DNA from 2 places in the Ruegeria sp. C5 genome. Region 2 is predicted to be linked to the other one. Evidence: riboswitches for the same ligand, from Rfam matches in the RefSeq annotation. Region 2 holds a riboswitch; the other holds the start of a gene.

Region 1 (7,773 bases), on a different contig from region 2:
CCGTGTGCTAGTTGGTCAGTCTTCTTCGAACGGGTCCCATTCGTCTTCAACCTCGGGCAGGGCTTCGGTTTCGACCTGAGCGGCGCGTTGTTCTGCGGTTTCGATGCTCTTGATCCGCGCTTTCGGGAAATGAGTCAGCACTGCTTGCACCAGAGGATGCTGTTCAGCCTCGGCCTTCAGTGCCAAGTCTGCAGCGTCCCGTACCTCGGCAATGGTCGGTGCGTTGCCCTCAGCGACAATAGAAACGGCCCACCGGTTGCCTGTCCAACGCTGCAGCGACGCGCCCAATCGTTGTGACAGGTCGGTCGGGGCGTTGTCGGTTGGGGCGAACTCGATCCTGCCCGGTTGGTAGGATACCAGACGCACGCCGTTTTCGACCTCGACCAACAACTTCACGTCCCGGTTGGCTCGGATCAGTTCAACCACATGTTCAAATGTTGGATAGCGTGCCAGCGCTGCCTGCACATCTTGGGCCAGCGCGGCTGTTGGCCCGCCTGCGTTGCCGCCGATTCCCGATGCGGCATAGGCCGGTCGGGCCACAGCCTGTGGCGCGGAAAGAGCATGTCCAGGCGCCCCGATTCCCTTGCCGGGGCCACCATTGGGCGGCGGAGGCGTATCTTGCAGACGCTTGATCAGCTCCTCCGGGCTAGGCAAGTCGGCCACATGGGTCAGGCGGATCACGGCCATTTCCGCAGCCATCATTGCGTTGGGTGCGGCGGAAACTTCCTCAAGCGCTTTCAGCAGCATTTGCCACATGCGTGTAAGGACTCGCATGGGCAGAGCCTCGGCCATTTGTTGACCTCGGGCGCGTTCGTCGGGGGAAACGGTGGGATCTTCGGCGGCATCCGGGGTGATCTTGACCACCGAAACCCAATGCGTGATTTCAGCCAGATCGCGTAAGACGGCGAGTGGATCAGCCCCTTCGGCATATTGCCCGCTCAGCTCGGTCAACGCGCCTGCAGCATCGCCGCGCAGGATCATATCCATCAGATCCAGCACCCGGCCCCGATCGGCCAGCCCCAGCATCGCGCGCACCTGATCCGCGCTGGTTTCACCGGCCCCGTGCGAGATCGCCTGATCCAGCAGTGAGGTCGCATCCCGCGCTGATCCTTCGGCAGCCCGGGTGATCAACGATAACGCATCCTCGGCAATCTGCGCCCCTTCGGCATCTGCAATTTTGCGCAGCAGTCCGATCATATCCTCCGGCTCGATCCGGCGCAGATCAAAGCGCTGGCAACGGGACAGGACGGTTACCGGGACCTTGCGAATCTCGGTGGTGGCAAAGATGAACTTCACGTGTTCGGGGGGTTCTTCCAGCGTCTTGAGCAGCGCGTTGAAAGCGCTGGTCGACAGCATGTGAACCTCGTCGATGATATAGATCTTGTAGCGCGCAGACGCAGCGCGATAGCGGACGCTGTCTATGATCTCGCGGATGTCATTGACACCGGTGCGGCTGGCGGCGTCCATCTCCATCACATCGACATGGCGGCCCTCCATGATGGCTACGCAGTGTTCACATTGACCGCAGGGTTCGGTGGTAGGGCCGCCGCTGCCATCGGGACCGATGCAGTTCATACCCTTGGCGATGATCCGGGCGGTCGTCGTCTTACCGGTGCCGCGGATGCCGGTCATGATAAAGGCCTGCGCGATCCGATCCGCTTCGAATGCGTTTTTCAGGGTACGCACCATGGCGTCCTGACCGACTAGATCGGCAAAGGTTTCGGGGCGGTATTTGCGGGCAAGAACCTGGTAGGCGGGGTTGGGCGTCTCGGTCATGTCTGCTCTGTCGGATTCGCGTTACGCCGCAGCGTAGAGGCCCCCGCCGCCCGCGTCCACAGCCAGCCGGGACGATTTTCATTTTGGAATGCGTGGGTATGCGGCTAAAATCCACTCTATTCTATTTACTGGACCAGTATGTTGTTGGGTGAAGTTTGTTTGGGGGGAGATTATGTCGCAACTGGTGGTTTATGCGTTGCAGGTTGGCGGAGGCACCTTGGCCTTGTCCTCGATGCCTGGGCGTGGAGGAACGTATACAGAAGACCTTGATCTTATCGCAGACTGGAAGCCCGGGCTTGTGATCTCGATGACGACTGAGGTCGAGATGATTCAGGATGGTGCGCGGAATTTTGGCGCTGATATTCAGGGGCGTGCCAGCAGATGGGTGCATTTGCCGATCGAAGATTTTGGCACGCCACCCAAAGAGATTTTGGACCGCTGGCCCCGCGTTGGCGCGACCGCACGTCAGGCGTTGTCAGGTGGTGGCCGTGTACTAGTGCATTGCCGTGGTGGCTGTGGCCGATCCGGGATGGTGGTTCTGCGTCTGATGGTTGAATGCGGTGAACGGCCTGAGGCGGCATTGAAGCGATTGCGTACGGTGCGTCCTTGCGCAGTCGAGACAAATGCCCAGATGCTTTGGGCCGTTGAACCGGCCCGTGTTCAAGCCGTTTGACGGCTTAGACACCAACATGTGGCGAGATTTCGCCACCGTTGTGCTGCACCAGAAGCGAAGCCTCAAGCATGGCGCAAGGAGGATTCCTTAGCAGGTCTGCGGGTAGGCTGCGGTACTCGGTTCCGAACATCATGTCTGCGTAGTCATCCAGCCGGCCGGTATCGATTTCAGGATCGGTTCCGCAGAATACACGTATCTGGTCGCATTGGGCGCGAAAGCGGGCGGTGCATCCTTCCGGGCAGTGCGACAGATCTATGGTGCCTTCAATCTCAAACTCAGTTTTCGTGACCGGTTTTGTGGCGGACATGGTCTGCGTCAGAGCCCGCGCCATCTGTGCCAATGCGGGGCAGGGCGCGCCAGTACGTTGGCACACGGTCGCCGCGAATTCGTGTGTTTTGGTCTTCCAGATCATCAATGCGCCCTCCGCGCGCAAGGCGAGGGCGTGGCACAGGTTGGTCGTTGCGGAGCACGATCAAACCCGTCCCGGACACCCCGCCCGAGTTTCGGTTCTACATCCGATGGCAGGTCTCCTGACTTGCGGGTCATCGCTTTGCCGACCTTCCCAGCCTTCAAGGCCAGTGGTATCTCGGCATTGCTCTCCGCTTACAGTTGCGGGGGCAGTCTCGGACTAGGTTCTTTCCGGATTTATTCGGGCAGAACCGCACCGTGTTCCCTTTTCATCCCGGCCCGATTGGGCGCGAGAACCATCGCGACATGGCTAGCGGCTGCGCCGTGCCCGAGTCAAGAAAATTGCGTCAGGCAAGTGACGTATGGTCCAGTCACGTCAACCTTGACTTGAGGCGCTTCGGGTGAACTGATCAGTTCAGTCGGTATTAGAGGGCACCATGTTGGACACGCAGCAGGCGGTTGTGACCGAGGATTTTCAAATCCCGTCCGGCCCGGCAATGTTGTCGGCGCGGCTTTACCGTCCGGTTGCCGACCCCGAAAAGGTGGTCGTCATAAACGGTGCGACTGGGGTGCCGAGGGATTACTATCAGTACTTCGCCCGATGGCTCGCCGAAGAACAGGGCATGGCCTGCCTGACTTACGATTACCGGGATTTTGGTCACTCTTTGGTGGGTTCGCAAAAGCGGTCAAATGTCACCATGGCCGATTGGGCGTTGATCGACATTCCAGCCGCCCGGGCCGAGATGCGCCGACGGTTTCCGCAGGCCAAGCTATGGAGCATCGGTCATTCCTTGGGCGGAATGTTTGGCCCGATCCAACCCGATATCGATCAGATTGACAGGATGATCTGTGTCTGTTCGGGTCTGGTAACGCTGGCGGATCACCCTTGGCCTTATCGCGCTTTGGCGGCGTTGTTCTGGTATGGTCACGCGCCGCTGGTGGTCAAGGCGCTTGGCTACCTGCCCGGGCGGTTGGTCGGGTTTGGATCGGACCTGCCTGCCCAAGTCTATTGGCAATGGCGCAAATGGTGCACCGCCCCCAAAAGCTATGTGCCAGAGATCGGCACGACACTGCCCGCCGCCCGCTGGAAAGACTTGGGCAAACGTGTCGATCTGTTTACCTTCGCAGATGATGAAATGGTGCCGCCGGATGCTGTCTGGCGTCTTGCCGATCTCTATGGACCCAAAGCCGGGCGCCATCTGCTTGCACCAAGCGAATTCGGAGTGTCCAAGATCGGCCATATCGGTGCATTCGCAAGACGGAATGCGGCAGTCTGGCCTAGGCTGATCGCCTGATAGCGCTGGGCACCGGTAGGTCGGTGCCCAGCTTCGTTATAGCCCTTTACGGGATTTTTTCTCGTGCATCACGCTGCGCACCATCTTGCCGAAAGCCTTGTCACGGGCGCGGGCCTGCGCCACCGAAGCGGAATTGTGTTGGTCTTCGCGCCGCAGCTTGCGCCAGCGGTCCAGCCGCGCGGGATCAAGCGTACCAGCGTCGATTGCCGCCTGCACCGCACATCCGGGCTCAGACTCGTGCTGACAATCCGAGAAGCGGCAATCCAGGCTGAGGTCTGAGATGTCCGAAAATACCTCATCCAACCCCTCCTGCGCATCCAGCAGACGCAACGCGCGCATGCCGGGCGTATCGATCAGCCAGCCGCCATTGCGCATGCGATGCAAGGCGCGTGCAGTTGTTGTGTGCCTGCCGCGCGCATCGTCTTCGCGAATACCTGCGGTGGCCTGATCCTGCCCCGTCATCCCGTTGGCGAGCGTCGTTTTCCCAACGCCGGATGATCCAAGCAAGGCGCTGGTTTGTCCTTTCGGACACCACGACAGAACTTGTTCGAGATCGCCGTGATCCAGCGCGTTGACCGCAAGTACCGTCAGAAACGGGGCGAGCGATTGGGCTTGATCTACATAAAGGCTCGGATCATCGCACATGTCCGATTTGGTCAGAACGACCACCGGATAGCAGCCTGCCTGATGCGCCAGCGCAAGATACCGCTCCAATCGTGGCATATTGAAATCGGCGTTGCAGGAACTGACGATGAACAGCACATCAACATTTGCAGCAATCAGCTGCGCCGCTGCCCCTGTACCTGCGGCCCGGCGCTGCAGCAGGCTGCGCCGGTCCAGCACTCGGCGTATGCGTTTGTTTTCATCCGCCAGAACCCAATCCCCAACGGCATATGCGCCGGTTGATTGATCCAGAGATAACAAAGGCGATTCACCTTCAGGGCTCAGCCCGATCAGTCGATCCCGGTGTACGGCCGAGATGCGATACGGAAGAAGTGACGGATCAGCCGTATGCTGAGCCGCGAAATGAGAGGACCATCCGAGGTCCGAAAAGGAAAGTAACATTGGTCTGCCTGTGATCAGAAACAGCAATCCCGTCGAATGGCAATCGCGCATCCGCCGGCGACGTGTTCAGGCAATCAGTTGATCGGAAAGGATCAGAACCGGTCTGCCCGAAGGGTTTTTGCTACAATCATAAACGCCCTCCTGCGGCTGATAGGTTCTAAGTGAGAGGTTGGACATCGACCCAAGCGGGGCTCGTTGTGGCTGCTTCCTTCCGGACCTGACCAGGTTGGCGAGGCGCTCGCCCGCGCCAACCTCTCAAAGCCGATATAGGTGCATCCCCTGAAAATGGCAACCCGTCAGAAGGTCAGATGAATGCGCATGAAACCATCCGCATAGTCGGGCAGAATGCGTGGATGATACTCAGCAAGCTCTGCAACATGGTGTAGCGCGCGTGGCCCCGTTGTCAGGATCGCGCCCTGCCTTTGGTTTGGTACAAAAGAAAAGGGGCGCGGTGCATGCGCGAGTGGGTCGGCGGGCAATGTGCCCGCGACGTATTTGCATAGAATATCCTGTATGCTGATCTGAGGCAGGTCAATCATACGGGCTTGTCGCGCAATTGGAAAATGACCACCGCCATTGGCGCGGTAGTTATTGGTGGCGACAAGGAAACTCTGGTCAGGCGCAATCGGCTGCCCATCGAATTCCAGGTTGCGTATGCGGGAAAATGCCGGATCAATCACTCGACCGAGCGTATCGAACCGCGCCGGTTGCGAAAGATCGATCTGGTAGGTGACGCCATGCAGGACATCGAAATTGAAGCCCGTGCGCTGAGGATCGGCAAGATCGATCGGGGCGTCTGATCCAAGTTGATGGAACAGCCCGGCTGACATCTCAAGCCAGTCCCGAATCTGAGAACCTGAGGCCAGCATCGCGCGCAATTCATTAGGAAAGACACTGAGATCAGCGATATGTCGAACTGAAATCTCGCCTGAGGGGATATCAGTGTAGTACTTGCTTCCTGCGCGCCCGCCGAACTTTGCCGGGGCGGCTGACGATATGATCGGCAAATCTGCCCAGTCGGTATCGACCAAATGCGGGCGTAGGGCAGCGGCCTGAGCCGCCGCAACCAAGGCCAGACCGCGATCCGGTATGCAATATGAGAAGTAGCTGTGTAGCGTGTGTGGGATTGTGCCCACTGGCCTGGTCACCCTTTTGCGCGTCGCAGCGTGGCCGGTCGCAAACAGCTCTGTGATCCTTGGGCATTCGGGTATTTCTGTGCCCGATTGAGCGATTGCCCGCGCTTCGACATGGCTGCCTGTAATGCGCCAATCGCCGGTGGTATCTTTTTGCAGTGTCAGATCAATGATCCCAAGATGAGACCCGGCCCAACCCTGCATGACAACCGGCGTTCCATGCACAAGCCCCCGCGTACTGTCGACGAATGGATAACCATCATGCGCCTTTCCGGGCAGTGTCAGATGGGTGTGGCCTGCGACGACGGCATCAATCAGCGGCATCTCGGCCAGCGGGATGATCGCGTTTTCCATATCCGGCTCGGCCATTGCCGATCCCAGTCCGGTATGCGCAAGGGCGACAATCAGATCGCAACCTTGCACGCTGAGATCTTCAGCAGCGCGCCACGCAGCGGCGAGAATGTCTGTTACCACGACCCGGTCCGTTAGCAGATGTGCTTCCCACTGTGCGGTTTGAGTGGGCAAAACAGAAAGAACCCCGATGCGGATTGCGGTGCCCTGTCCATTTAGTCTGACAACTCGATGCAGAATCGTGTGTGCATCCCACCCTTGTTCGGTCTGAGTGGTTTGCATATTGCTGCAAATCATTGGGCAGGCGGTTTGGCGAGCGATGCGATTGACGAGTTCCAACCCAAATCCGAAATCGTGATTACCCAATCCGATCGCGTCATAGTTTAACGTGTTGAACGCGCGTGGCAGGGGATGGGCGTCTGGCACGTTTTCAGCTGCCCAGTTGCCAAATGGCGTTCCCTGCAGGCTATCACCATTGTCAAACAACAGCACAAGGGCTTCGTCGCGTTCAGCCTGTCTGCGCGCCTCGTGAATCAGGCTGGCGGTACGGGTCAAACCAATCGCAGGTTCGGGGCGATCCGAATAGTAATCATATGACGTCAGGTGCATGTGTAGATCGGATGTAGCAAGGATTCGAATCCGTGCGCCATCATCTGCATCTCTTCGTTGTCGCATTAAATACTTTGATTTCAATATCTTCAACTTGTAGCTGTCAGTGTGCCAACGTTTCCACCATGAGGCCGATTTAATGCAATTTCCGGGGCGATGCTGCGGTCATTCCGCGGCAGGGTCGAAAAATGTTTGGTCGATACCCGTTGCACGATCAGGTAAGACGTGGCAGCCCTTTGCGCGGCAGTCAGGAACGGCAGGCATGAAACGCGCAGAACAGGTGACATTTGGCGGCTCGGCACTGGATCGGGCGGGTTTGCTGCGCGGCGACGCGGACAAACTGGCACAGGTTTATCGTGACCCTTTGGCAACATGTGTGTTGCTGTGGCGTGGCAAACTGTTGGTTGAGGGTGAGGCACTGGACCGGCTCGCCCGGCTTCCGATGGCGCACAAGATTCTCGAA
Region 2 (7,773 bases):
GCATCACGTCATCTTTCCACCAACCGCGCCTGTGATAATCGTCAAGCATGATTACGCCGCCTTCGATCATCTTGGGCAGCAAAGCATCCAGATCCGTTTTTACGCCCTCGTAGGAATGGTCGCCGTCCAAATAGGCAAACCCGATGCTTTGATCTTCAAACAGACTCAGCGCCGGTTGCGAATAGTCGCGAATGATCGAAATTTGCCCCTTGGCAATCTCGGTGCTGTATTTGCGCGTCACTGCCTCGTAAATTCGATCCATATCCTTTTGCGTGCGCGCTCCGGCAAGCGAAGCACCGCCATCCGGGTCTTGCTGTACTTGCCAGGGATCGATGAGGCACAGTTTCGAGGGCTGTAGCTCTTCCAGCAGAATCCGCGAAAATTCGCCCTTCCAAACGCCAATTTCAACGCTCAGCCGTCCATGCGGCATGGTCTTGAGCATTTCGCGCCGCAGGGAATCCTTCCGCTCGCGCTGCTCAGCTTGCTTCTTGCGGCGATCCTCAGCAGATACAGCTTCACCCATAGACGTCTTCTCCGGTTGAGGAATTTTGCAACGCTTCAACCAGATCAACCCAATCCGGTCTGGCTCTCAATTCTTCGGCTTTCGACCTGTGCCACTCACATGCTTTATGATGAAGATCAGCCAATTGCGGATCTGCCATCATCTCAGCTTTGATTTCGTGCATAGCCGGCATGTGTTCCAGAATTGAGCGATCCTCAACATCATTGTGGTTCATCATGAGCCAGTATTTGAGCCCTTGATCCTGCCCCACATGATTGGTGCGCCCACGGTCGCGCTTGACTAAAAAGCTATCAGTGCTGCGCACAGCATAATGATGAATGCGCGCGAATTCATGGCTGAAACCACGCCATGCTTTCCATTTCACTTGGTCTGCTGGGTAGAGGTTCCCGCCCGAATCCCGCCACAACACGCCTTCGTATGGCGCGTCAGGGTTCGGTGCATCTTCTGGATTGATCCTGGGACGATGGGCGCGAAAACGGCTGAATTTTCCGTTGTTGCGGAACAGCGTTTTGAACCCTTTGGTCCGATGATGCGGATAGCCGTCTTCGGTGGCGGCCAGAAAGAAAGTCTCAGGTACGGGTCGATCAACGAAATCGTTCTGACCCGCGTTTCCGAACATGCGCCAGCAGATCGAGATCGCGTCCGCCACGCCGCTGGCCTCAACGAGGCTTCTTATATCACTATTGGGCAAACGGATATTGATATACTCGTCCACATCCAAACTGAGAATCCAATCCGAAGACAGATAGCTTGGGTGATTCCGCGCAAGCGAAAATGCACGAACCTGAGGCGCAGCGCGCGGACCCAGTCTGTTTCGTTGGTGGTGAGCCCAGCCAAGCACTTGCAACCGGTCACCCATGGCATCGGTACCATCAGCGCAATCATTGGTATAAATCAGAATGTCATCAAAACCGATTGCGTGGTTGTAGGCCACCCAATCGATCATGAAAGGCCCTTCGTTTTTCATCGTTGTTACGATGAGAAAGGTCTCATTCGTCATAAGTTGTTCTCTTGCCTGTGCCGGTGTCGGACTCCTGTCGACCTATTTAGAATAGCACCAGAATTTTGTCCAACCAGGTCGCCAGACAGCCGCAATGCTTGCCGATTAATCTATCTACCGATTCTGTGGGATCACCTCATAACCCGGTTCTTCTGGCTCGTCGTCCAGCATCTCGGTTGGGAACCCTGGCGCCTGGATCTCCAGTCCGGTCGCGTCCTCTAGCCGCCTGATGATGTTCGGGGACAATTCACGCTCACCATATCGCGCGATGCCATCTTCGAAAATCTTGATCATCAATGGGTTTATCTCAAGAGGAACTCCGGCACGGTCGGCGACCTCCTGAAACAGACCGATATCTTTTTTCACCAGGTCCATGGTGAAGGAAATATCGCGCGAGCCGTTCAGGATGACCTGACTTTCGGTCTCGTGCACGAAGGATGTGCCTGACGATATCTTAATCGCCTCATAGGTGGTTCCAAGGTCCATGCCGGCGGCCTTGGCTGTCACCAATGCCTCGGCGCAGGTGATCAGGTTGGCGGTAGCCAGATAATTGGTCAACACCTTCAGAACAGAGGCCGAGCCCAGATCGCCCGTGTGCAAAATGCGCCGCCCCATGGTGGTCAGGAATGGCAGGATACGTTCAAAAGTCTCACGATCACAGCCTGCGAAGATCGAGATATTACCCGTCGCTGCCCGGTGACATCCGCCGGAAACCGGGCAATCCACTGCAGCCCCGCCTCGTTCAATGACCATTGCGCCAAGGCGTTTGACTTCGGCTTCATCGGTGGTCGACATTTCCATCCAGATTTTGCCAGGGCCGACCTCTGGCAACATTTCCTGCATCACCGCATCCGAGGCCGCAGGAGAAGGCAAACAGGTTATCACCGCATCGCAATCACGCATCAGCTGCGCCGGACTTTTGGCGGCTTTGGCACCCTTGGCGACGAATTCGGTCACCAGATCCGGGTTCAGGTCATGAACCGTCAGATCGATACCGTTTCGTAGCAGCGATCCAGATAGCTTGCCCCCTACATTCCCCAGCCCGATAAACCCTACTTTCATGCGCGGTATCCTCCTGTTCGCATCTTGCTGCCATGCCAGCACGTCGTTGCAGAAGTATCATGCCGCCCAGCGACCCCGACAGGTCGCTTTTTATCCGCTTTTTCACGGATCGGCGCGACTCGCTTGACAAGCAACCCTGCCCTGCCGCATGTCCCTTTCGTTGGTGTCTGCGAGAGCAGATGAAAAGGGAATGCGTCAGCGGTTTTTGCCGTCAAACGCAGCCGCCCCCGCGACCGTGACCGGAGAGGGTGCCCAAAGCCACTGGCAGTATGGCCGGGAAGGCGGGACATCCGACAGAGGCCTCCTCTGACATCCGCAAGCCGGGAGACCTGCCAACGCCCGAAGATGAAACCGGACGGGGTGTTCCGGTGTGGGGCTGTGATCGGCCCGCATGAAACCCCGTCCCCCACGAAGAGGATTTGGGGGGATGAGAGACATGACCGAGACCGCACCGGTCGAACTGCTGGTTTGCACTACCTGCCGTCGCGGGCTGCCTGTCGAGGATGACGCCCAGCGCCCCGGCACGTTGCTGCACAAGGCGCTTGAACAGGCGGGCCTGCCCGAAGGCATTACCTTGAAAGCTGTGGAATGCCTGTCGAATTGCGATGAAGGCTGCTCGATCGTGCTACGCGGAGGACCGGATCGCTGGACTTTCGTGTATGAGCATCTGAACGAGATCGACCATGTTGAAACCATCGTCGAAGGCGCAGCCAAATACCTCGCCACCGAGGACGGTTTGGTCAAATGGCGCGAACGTCCCGAACATTTCCGCAAAAACTGTGCGGCCCGCATTCCCCCGATTGGAGCCCTGAAATGAGCAATCTCGAGAAACTCCCCGTCACTGTGATCACCGGCTTTTTGGGCTCGGGCAAAACCACACTGGTGCGCCATCTGATGCAGAACCCGCAGGGCAAGCGTCTGGCGGTGGTCGTCAACGAATTCGGCGATGTCGGCGTCGATGGCGATATCCTGAAGTCCTGCGCCATTCCTGATTGCCCGGCGGAAAACATCATGGAACTGGCCAATGGTTGCATCTGCTGCACCGTGGCCGATGATTTCATCCCGACCATTGAAGCCCTGATGGCACTAGAGCCGCGCCCCGATCACATCCTGATCGAAACCTCCGGTCTTGCCCTGCCAAAACCGCTGCTGAAGGCGTTCGACTGGCCCGATATCCGCTCGAAAATTACCGTCGATGGCGTGATTGCTCTGGCCGATGCCGAGGCCGTGGCCGCTGGTCGGTTCGCTCCGAATGTCGAGGCGGTGGATGCGCAACGCATGGCAGATGACTCGATTGATCATGAAACGCCCTTGTCCGAGGTGTTCGAGGATCAGATTTCCTGCGCCGACATCATTCTGCTGACCAAGCCCGATCTGGCTGGCCCGGAAGGCGTTGCGAAAGCGAAAGAGATCATCGCCGCCGAAGCGCCCCGCCCCATGCCCGTGGTCGAAGTGGCCGAGGGTGCCGTGGACGTCCGCGTCGTGCTGGGTCTAGAAGCCGCGGCCGAGGATGACATGGACGCGCGTCCCAGCCATCACGACGGCCATCACGATCACGAGCATGACGATTTCGAAAGCATCATCGTTGAACTGCCCGAGCAAACCGATCCGATTGATCTGGTCGCCAAGATTGAACGATTGGCCAACGAGTTGAATATCCTGCGCGTCAAAGGCTATGCCGCCGTTCAGGGCAAGCCCATGCGCCTACTGGTTCAGGCCGTCGGTGCGCGCGTGCGTCACCAATATGACCGCCTGTGGGAGCCCGGCGAAGACCGTCGCTCGCGCCTTGTGGTCATTGCCGAGCATGACGATATCAAAGAGGCCGAGATCCGGGATATCCTCGTGGGTGTAACCGAGGCTGCCGAGTAAGACCTATGCACGTCGTCTTCCGCGAAAGCCATGGGCTCGAAGAAACCGAGACCCCGACCGATCTGGGTCAGAGCCCGGCGGACCTGGTGGTGCTGTCCTTTTCCGACAGTGACCTTGGCGCTTTCGCGGCGGGATGGCATCGTGGAGGTGGGCCTGAAGGACGCATGCCAACGATGCGGCTGGCCAATCTGACGGCGCTGAAGCATCCCCTCTCAGTCGACACATATGTCGAGCAGACACTGGAGAGCGCAAAGGGCATCCTGATCCGTCTGATCGGTGGAGTGCCCTATTGGGCGTACGGCTTGCAGCAGGTTCTGGCGCTGGCGCAGGCCAAAGGGATTGCACTGGCCGTGCTGCCCGCAGACGGTCGCGAGGATACGCGGCTGGATGATTACTCTACCCTGCCTGTCTCGACCCTGCGGCGGCTGGCGCATCTGTGCGACACCGGCGGTGAGGTCGCGGCGCAGGCCGCTCTGGCGCAGATGGCACTGGCTGCGGGGTTGTATGCAGGTCCGGTCATGGGCGCGAAGACCATCCCTGAATGCGGCGCCTGGTGCCCAGATCACGGCGTGATCCCTACAGAAAACGCTCTGCCCGGTGATGCGAAACGTATCATCGTAACCTTCTATCGTGCTTATCTGACCTCGGCGGACACAGCCCCAATCGCAGCGCTGATCCGCAGCTTGCGCGCGCGAGGTTTTGAGGCCGTCGGCCTGTTTGCCCCGTCGCTCAAAGCACCAAATGTCGCCGATTGGCTGCGCGAGACTATTGTAGCGCTGAAGCCTTCGGCGATCATCAACGCCACCTCATTCTCAGGCAAGGGCGCATCAGGCACCTCACCTCTCGATGTGGCAGAGGTGCCGGTCTTTCAGGTGGCGCTGGCCACCTCACGCCGCAAAGCGTGGGCCGAAGCGGAACGTGGCCTTTCACCAGCTGATCTTGCCATGCATGTGGTCCTTCCGGAAGTGGACGGGCGGATCAACGCGGGCATCGTATCCTTCAAAGAGCCGGGCAAACGCGACCCGCATCTCGAGTATTCTCGCTTCGCTCATCGGGCTGAACCCGAACGGATCGAAGCCATCATCAACCGCATCTCCGGCTGGCTGAACCTTCACGACAAACCCAAAGCGGAGCAGGTTCCGGCGCTGGTACTATCGACCTATCCCGGCAAAGACTGGCAGATGGCACATGCAGTGGGTCTGGATGCGCTGGCCTCGGCTGAGGCAATGTTGCTCGATCTGCAAGGCGAAGGGTATGACACCGCGCCTGCCGAGCCGATTGCTGAAACTCTTCTTGATGCCCGGATTTCATGGCCGCTAGAGGATTATCAGGTGGCGCTGGCGGCGCTGCCGGAAACACTCCGCGCCGATCTCAATAAGGTTTGGGGCACTCCCGAAGACGACCCTGCTTTCACAAATGGCGCGTTCTACTTCGCTGCGCTGCGTCGCGGAAAGGCTCTGATCGCGCTGCAGCCCGAGCGCGGCACACCCGAACTGCGCGATGATGACTATCACGATCTGTCGCGCACACCGCGCCACGCCTACGTCGCCTTTTACCTTTGGTTACGCAAAGGATTGGGCGCGGATGCGCTGATCCATATCGGCGCGCATGGCACGCTGGAATGGTTGCCGGGAAAATCAGTCGCCTTGTGCAACGAATGTTGGCCCGAGGCGTTAATCGGCGATCTGCCGGTGATCTACCCCTTCATTGTCAACGACCCCGGCGAGGCCGCGCAGGCCAAGCGTCGGATCGGGGCGGTCACGTTGGGCCATATCCCCCCCCCGATGAAGGAAAGCGGCACACCAGATCGCATGGTGCGGCTGGAATCGCTGTTGGACGAGTTCTCGAATGCGGATGGCCTCGACCCCAAACGCCGTGACCGCCTGCAGGAAGATATCCGGGACGAGGCGCAGGCGATCGGGTTGGAAAACGACCTTGGCCTCGATCAGGCAACCTGCACCGCCGAGGCGATCACGCGCATTGACCGATTTGTCTGCGACATCAAGGAAAGCCAGTTCGGTGATGGGCTGCATATCTTTGGGCGCGTCCCCGATGAGACGGGCAATTTCGACGCTGCCCACTCAGCCCAAGCTGAACGCTCTGCCCTGATTGACGCTTTAGCGGGCAAACGGATCGAGGCCGGGCCGTCCGGTTCCCCCTATCGCGGGCGTACGGATGTTTTGCCGACCGGGCGGAATCTTTACACGACCGACCCACGCTCGGTTCCCACGCGCGCGGCCTATACACAAGGCGTCAAGCTCGCCGAGGAACTGGTTCGGCGGCACCTGCAAGAAGAAGGCGACTACCCCAAGGGCTTGATCGTCGATCTATGGGGTTCGGCCACTATGCGCACAGCGGGCGAGGAATTCGCCATGGCGCTACACCTGCTGGGAGTGAAGCCGGTTTGGGATAAAGGGTCTGAGCGGGTCTCGGGCATCGAAGTGTTGCCGATCACCGATCTCAGCCGCCCGCGTCTGGACGTAACATTGCGCGTCTCTGGCCTGTTCCGGGACGTGTTCCCGACGCTTTCAGCGCTGTACGGTCAGGCTGTTCGCGCATTGACCAAACGAGATGAAGCACCCGACTGGAATCCTTACGCCGGTCAGGAGCCTGCGGCGCGGGTCTATGGGCCAGCCCCCGGCAGCTATGGTCTGAACATGACTCATCTGTCCGAAATCTATACGGATGAGGCACGCGTGCAAGCGGGTGAGGCTTGGCTTGATGCCAGTTCCTTCGCTTTGGAAGGCGAGCATATAGCGCAAGATAAGGACGGCATCTCTCAGCGCGTCGCCAATGCCGACAGCTTTGTGCACCTACAGGACCTGACCGAAACCGATCTGCTGCTGGCCAACGACTATGCCACGCACGAGGCCGGATTTGCCGCCGCCAAGAAAATCACCGGCGGTACCGCACAGCTCTATCATCTGGACAATACCAACCCGGACAACCCGCGCGCCCGCACCCTGCCCGAGGAAATCAGCCGCGTCGTCTATGCCCGCGCCGCCAACCCGGGCTGGATTGCCGGAATGCAGCGGCACGGGTTTCGGGGTGCCGCTGAAATCGCGGCGACGCTGGATCATATGGCATCTTTCGCGCATCTGTCCGGCACAGTCGCACCGCATCTGTTCGATCTGTACCACGACGCCACGCTGGGCAATGAAGAGGTCGACGCCTTCCTGCAACAGGCAAACCCGCAAGCACATCAGGCCATGCAGGATCGGTTCCGTGCACTGCTGGAGGCAGGGCTATGGCATACCCGCCGGAACTCGATCCGCGCCGACCTGGAGGGGTTGGGATGAGTGCGCCCATCGTGCAGGGC

What was found. A riboswitch is a leader RNA that binds a small molecule or an ion and turns the genes downstream of it on or off. The one in region 2 is predicted to bind cobalamin.
Region 1: another riboswitch for cobalamin. It lies ahead of ACR0AW_RS20665 (hypothetical protein); the one in region 2 lies ahead of ACR0AW_RS14210 (DUF1636 family protein).

What each region holds. Positions count from the first base shown of each region.
Region 1 is NZ_JBQFRX010000010.1:47,727-55,499, reverse strand. It holds gene ACR0AW_RS20675 (DNA polymerase III subunit gamma/tau) at 16-1,776, opposite strand; gene ACR0AW_RS20670 (phosphatase domain-containing protein) at 1,949-2,449, shown strand; gene ACR0AW_RS20665 (hypothetical protein) at 2,454-2,861, opposite strand; cobalamin riboswitch at 2,953-3,173, opposite strand; gene ACR0AW_RS20660 (alpha/beta fold hydrolase) at 3,295-4,152, shown strand; gene rsgA (ribosome small subunit-dependent GTPase A) at 4,189-5,217, opposite strand; RNA gene ffs (signal recognition particle sRNA small type) at 5,377-5,475, opposite strand; gene ACR0AW_RS20645 (bifunctional 2',3'-cyclic-nucleotide 2'-phosphodiesterase/3'-nucleotidase) at 5,514-7,376, opposite strand; gene nudC (NAD(+) diphosphatase) at 7,573-7,773, shown strand, end outside.
Region 2 is NZ_JBQFRX010000003.1:536,657-544,429, reverse strand. It holds gene ACR0AW_RS14225 (class I SAM-dependent methyltransferase) at 1-523, opposite strand, end outside; gene ACR0AW_RS14220 (glycosyltransferase family 2 protein) at 516-1,523, opposite strand; gene ACR0AW_RS14215 (NAD(P)-dependent oxidoreductase) at 1,638-2,624, opposite strand; cobalamin riboswitch at 2,730-2,936, shown strand; gene ACR0AW_RS14210 (DUF1636 family protein) at 3,022-3,402, shown strand; gene cobW (cobalamin biosynthesis protein CobW) at 3,399-4,454, shown strand; gene cobN (cobaltochelatase subunit CobN) at 4,460-7,753, shown strand; gene cobG (precorrin-3B synthase) at 7,750-7,773, shown strand, end outside.